2 regions of the Metabacillus sp. YM-086 genome follow, and region 2 is predicted to be linked to the other one. Evidence: riboswitches for the same ligand, from Rfam matches in the RefSeq annotation. Region 2 holds a riboswitch; the other holds the start of a gene.

What was found. A riboswitch is a leader RNA that binds a small molecule or an ion and turns the genes downstream of it on or off. The one in region 2 is predicted to bind S-adenosylmethionine.
Region 1: linked by a shared signal. The riboswitch ahead of metK (methionine adenosyltransferase) and the one ahead of ACEWK1_RS25700 (sugar ABC transporter substrate-binding protein) in region 2 are both predicted to bind S-adenosylmethionine.

Annotation. Positions count from the first base shown of each region.
Region 1 covers NZ_JBLUOI010000025.1:44,896-48,058, forward strand. Annotated here, with positions in the region: SAM riboswitch class I at 253-587, shown strand; gene metK (methionine adenosyltransferase) at 812-2,008, shown strand; gene ACEWK1_RS12545 (sensor histidine kinase) at 2,034-3,163, opposite strand, start outside.
Region 2 covers NZ_JBLUOI010000112.1:8,691-11,853, forward strand. Annotated here, with positions in the region: gene ACEWK1_RS25695 (sugar ABC transporter ATP-binding protein) at 1-1,060, opposite strand, end outside; gene ACEWK1_RS25700 (sugar ABC transporter substrate-binding protein) at 1,175-2,302, opposite strand; SAM riboswitch class I at 2,418-2,523, opposite strand; gene ACEWK1_RS25705 (hypothetical protein) at 2,784-3,098, opposite strand.

The sequences.
Region 1 (3,163 bases), on a different contig from region 2:
ATACTATTTAGTGATTTGCTATCATTAAATTTTTGAATTGAAAAAATATTTTGCTATTAGAAAAACTTAAGCTTTGTACAACACATCACACTAGCACAATGTAGAAAAACAATTGATATTTATATTTCTATAGGATATGGGACACAATAGTGATAGACATCTATCAAATATTTTAATAAATCAATGGTAATAGTTGTCGATTTTTGTTGACACCAATAGGTTAGTGCGCTATGATATGTCCTTGAACGGATTCTCTTATCCCGAGCTGGTGGAGGGACAGGCCCTATGAAACCCAGCAACCTGCTATCAAAGGAAAGCGGCGACTGCGCACTAATTATATAGTTTTATTGAACAGTTTTTTTGCCTGACCTAAGAAAAGCACGTTATGAATCAAAACTCGTTTTGATTCATGTTGTGTTTTTCTTAGGTCAAGAATGATGCGAGAGCATCATTCAAGCAAGCGATAGCTTGCTTAGGCAAAAAAGACCAATCTGTGGAACTATGTTAAACCGACGCAATCTAGAACGACATTTTCCGACGCAAAGGTGCTAACCTGAAGCAAGGCGAAAGCCCTTGATCGATAAGAGCGAAAGGCGATGAACGATGATAAACCTTTCCTCACATGGGAAAGGTTTTTTTTGATAACAGAAAAAAGTATTCTTCATTAGAGTTTTACCAGGACAAGCATGTGGTAAAGGTACATAATACTTCTGTTCACAAAATATGCCAACGTGATTTTCTAAAGGTCATACTTTGGGAAGAGTTCCGGATCAAATGAATGAACATGAATATGAGGAGGAAGCTTTTAATTATGTCTAAAAAACGTCTTTTTACTTCAGAATCTGTAACAGAAGGCCATCCAGATAAGATCTGTGACCAAATTTCAGATTCAATTCTTGATGCAATTATTGCAAAAGATCCAAATGCACGTGTAGCGTGTGAAACTTCTGTTACTACTGGTTTAGTGTTAGTTGCAGGAGAAATTACAACTAGTACGTATGTAGATATCCCAAAAATTGTCCGTGAAACAATCAAAGACATTGGTTACACTCGTGCTAAGTATGGTTTTGATGCGGAAACTTGTGCTGTATTAACATCAATCGATGAGCAATCAGCAGATATCGCTATGGGTGTAGACCAAGCTCTAGAAGCTCGTGAAGGTCAAATGTCAGATGAGGAAATTGAAGCAATTGGTGCAGGGGACCAAGGTTTAATGTTCGGGTTTGCATGTAATGAAACAAAAGAATTAATGCCACTTCCAATTTCGTTAGCACATAAATTATCACGTCGCTTAACAGAGGTTCGTAAAGATGAAATTCTTCCATACTTACGTCCTGATGGAAAAACACAGGTAACTGTTGAATATGATGAAAATAATAAACCAGTTCGTATTGATACAATTGTTATTTCAACTCAACATCATCCTGAAGTTACACTTGAGCAAATCCAACGTAACCTAAAAGAGTATGTTATTAATCCTGTTGTTCCTGCAGAATTAATTGATGAAGAAACAAAATACTTTATTAATCCAACAGGTCGCTTCGTTATTGGTGGACCACAAGGAGATGCTGGATTAACTGGACGTAAAATCATTGTTGATACTTACGGTGGATATGCACGTCATGGCGGTGGAGCATTCTCTGGTAAAGATGCAACAAAGGTTGACCGTTCTGCAGCATATGCAGCTCGCTATGTAGCGAAAAACATCGTTGCAGCTGGTTTAGCTGATAAATGTGAAGTTCAATTAGCATATGCAATTGGCGTAGCACAGCCAGTATCTATTTCAATTGATACGTTCGGAACAGGAAAAGTTTCTGAAGAAGTATTAGTAGAAGTTGTTCGCAGTAATTTCGATTTACGTCCTGCTGGGATTATTAAAATGCTTGACTTAAGACGTCCTATTTACAAACAAACTGCAGCTTACGGACATTTTGGCCGTAATGATCTTGATCTTCCTTGGGAAAGAACAGATAAAGCAGATGCTTTAAATAAAGCTGCATTACAATAAGGTATAAAAGGTCTGATGTGAATGTTCACATCAGACCTTTTTTGTTGGAGCCAAGTTCGTTTGGGAATACAAGCGTAAACGTAGTACCTTTGCCGAGCTTACTATTGAATTCCATTCTACCCCCGTGCAAAAGAACTAATTGTTTTACAATAGCTAGTCCTAACCCAGTACCGCCTTCTTTACGGTTCCTTGCTTTATCTGCACGATAAAAACGTTCACCAATATGCATAATATCTTCTTCTGACATCCCGATTCCATTATCAGCAATAGAAAAGAAGATGCTTTCTTGATTTTGTGTGAGAGAGATCGAGATCGTTCCAGGTTTATCTGAGTATCTTATTGCGTTTTCAAGAAGGTTATATATAATTTGTTGTAGGCGGTCATGACTACCTATAATAATGATTTCATCGTCTAAGTGTTGCTGAAGGATTAATTGTTTTTCTTGGAGACGATGATAAAATCGATCCACAGTGTCATTTACTAATTGAGAGAAGGCAATAGGCTCTTTTATTAAAGGGTAATTTTCTCCTTCAAGCTGAGCTAAATCTAATAAATCATTAACAAGTCTTTGCATTCTCTCAGATTCTCGCTGAATAAGGGAAAGGTATTTTTCAGCTTCATCCTCAGTTTCATATAGTTTTTCTTGAAGCACCTCACTATATCCCTTTACATAACTTAATGGAGTTCTTAGTTCATGGGCGACGTTGGCTAAGAAGTCTTTTTTCTTTTGATCTGACTCATCCAATGCCTCTGACATCTGATTAAAGGTTTTGGATAATCCACCAATTTCATCAGACGTTCTTACGGGAATTCGATTTTTGAAGTTTCCTTTAGCAAGTTCTTTAGCATATTTTCTCATCTCATGGATAGGTTGCAAAATCGTATTGCTCATTGAATTCACGATTTTAAAGATAACTAAAAAGAAAATAATGCCAACAGCAATTAACAAAGGTGTTGTTCTATTAAAAACCTCTTCAATAGGGGCAAGCGGTAAATAAAGATAAATAATACCGACTAACTTATTATCATCAAGTAAGGGCACGACAACACCCATGATTTGTCGGTCAAATCTTTCTTCATAGCCTATCTTGATTAAATGCTCTCCACGTAATAAGTTTCTTCGCTCTTCTTCGCTAATTAAACCCTCATGATTAA
Region 2 (3,163 bases):
CTACAGATTCTTGAACAAGAATCCCTTCTTTTCGCCTTTCCTCTGGTACTAAGGCAATCCCAGACTTTACAGCTTGGTATGGGTTGGAAATTGACAATTTCTTTCCTTTAAGTTTTAACTCACCAGATTTCACTTTTGTCTCTCCAAATAATGCCTTGCACAATTCTGTCTTCCCCGCACCTACAAGACCTGCAATCCCTACAATCTCACCATGACAAATCTGTAATGAAACAGAATTCAACTTTTCAGAATCACTTAAATTATTTACTTCAAAAAGCAAATCTCCCGGATGAATTGCTTTTTGAGGAAATTGCTCCTCTAACTCTTTTCCTAGCATGCTTTCCACTACTCGATTAGGTGTTGTTTCACTTATCTTTTCGTGAGTTACAAGTTTTCCGTTTCTCATAATTGTAATGTCATCACATATTTCAAAAATTTCAGGAAGACGATGTGATATAAAGATAATCCCAACATTCTTTTCTTTTAGTTCACGAACAATACGGAACAATTCCACTGTTTCAGAGTGACTTAATGGTGCAGTTGGTTCATCTAAAATTAAAAATTTGCAATCCGAAGAAACTGTTCTTGCAATTAGAACCATTTGCTTCTCAGCCAAAGTTAATTCACTAACAAGTTTCGTGGAAGATACTTTTATATTCAAGCTGTTTAATATAGTTGTTGCATGCTCATGCAGCTTTTTCCATTTAATAAATTGTCTCTTTCCCATTTCATTCACAGTCTTTGTAAGCATAATATTTTCTCCAACTGTTAAATAAGGAATAAGGGCAGTGTCGACTTCTTGATGGACAATTTGTATACCATTTTTTTGTGCATCTTTAGGTGACTTGATGATCGTTTTGGTCTGGTCAACTGAGATTTCCCCGGTATAGTGAGTATAAGCACCTGATAGCACCTTCATTAGTGTTGATTTTCCAGCACCGTTCGCACCAATTAAAGCATGTGTAGTTCCACTTTTCATAATAAAGTCAACCTCATCTAATGCTTTTACACCAGGAAATTCTATTGAAATTTTTTTCATTTCTAATACTGAGTGATTCATCAATTTGCCTCCTTTCTACTAATTTACACTTCTATGGGATTTAATGTATGTGAGGTAATCAGAGGAAAACGAACACTCTCATAACCTTAGAGAGTGTTCGTTAAGTCTAAAGCATTATTTCTTATAATATTCTTTTAACGTTTTCATCCACTCTTCTTCAAATGCAGTAGATTGGCCCCAGCCTTCCACAGTATCTGCCAGATTCACCATATTAATTGGCTCACTTGACTGTAACAATGCTTCCTGTGAAATAAGAGAAGCTTCAAGATTATACGCTTCTGGTGTTTCTTCTCCCGCAAGCTTTTTCGCTAACAATCTCATATCAACTGCACCAATTAACTTCGGATCAACAGCTGCTGTGTACTTCCAAGAACTTTCTTCATTTTGCATTTCTTGAAGATCTGCATTTGAAACATCAATTCCATAAATCTTAATTTCATCTCTTCCAGCTTCTTTAATCGCACGCGCTGCACCTATTGCAAAAGCATCCCATGTTGCAAAAATCGCATCAATTTCACCTTTTGGATGTTTGTTCAACATTGCCGCCACAGCATTTTGTGTTTGAACAGATGTATCTGCTGCTGCAACTCCAAAGCGTTCAACTTCTTTAATACCTGAATTGTTAGCAAGAATATCTTGGTATACTGCGTTTCTTCTCACCATTGGTGGGAATCCGTCAACCCATAGATAAACAATGTTTGCTTCCCCGTTTGTATCTTGAACTAATTGATCTAACGCGAGCTTTGCTAACGCCTCATCATCTTGTGAAGTTAATGTTACCCCTCCAATTTCAGCTAACCCTTCATTTGAATCAAATGTAACAACACTTTTTCCTGCATCAACAAGCTTTTGAACAGCATCAACAGTTGCTTCATCATCTCCATGTGAAATGATAAAACCGTCATAGTCTTCCTCTAAGCCCTGGGCAATAGCATCATGGAATTTAGCTGTATCACCGTTTGCGGTAAATACATCAACTGTAAATCCTAACGCTTCTCCTTCTTCTTTAGCTCCTGCTAAAAATTGAGCTGTATGATCATCTCCACCGATTTTACGGATAACTTTGATTTTAGCACCTTCACCATTTGCAAAACGTTCAGGTACATTATCTAATGATACTTCTGGATTTCCTTTAGCTTGAGTTGATTCAGCTGTTTCTCCATTATTTGAAGAACAACCTGTCACAAGTAACGTCAGCACAATAGTCAAAAGAAATGCTGCATTAAAAAATCTGTTTTTCATCGTTGCATTGCCCCCTTATTTTCTATAAAACTTTTTAATTATGTCTAGTAATACTAGGCAACAAAAAAACCTCTCTAAAGATAGAGAGGTTTCACCACAATTTTAGGAGTCTCCTCTCTTATCTTTCAAAGCTTTAAAAGCTTTGCAGGATTTAGCACCAATTCTAATTGAACGGTTGCCGGGCGTCATCGGGCCAGTCCCTCTGCCACTCTTGATAAGAGATCTTTTTATGCGATTAAGTAAAATAAACAATAAATATACTTTAATACTCTACAGGATAGATGTCAATCATTAATTGAATATTTCTAATAGTTATTATAAAAAATCAATTGGATCAATTTCATAATGTATCATTTGTTACCAAAAAACGTATAAATTTCACATTTAATAATGTTCTTATCCGTGTATTATTTTTTATTAACATGTTCAAAATGAAGAAAGATGTTCGTTTTTTGACTTAAGAGTCATAATTGAAATTAACTCAATTATATACATTTGATACCTGCAAGTGTCTTAAGCGTTTATTAATTTCTGATTCAAATGTTACTTTTGTTGCTAAATAGTCAAAAATGCCACTATCAATAAGGAGTTTCGTATTTTCAGAGCTTCTAATTCCATCTGAGGTTTTCTGTATATACTCTCCGATTCCCTTTATTAATTCAACAAGATATTTTGTATCTAATTCTTCTAATTTATAATCTTCTCTCCTAGAAATTGTTCTGGCTGTATAATCAATTAAAACTCTTTCATATGTAAAAAAATTAATGACTTTCCAATCCTCTTTAGATAATGCCATTCTACTAATCTCCTTATTTTTATACCTGTTATCATTATAAAAACAAGAGGATTCTAAAATAAACA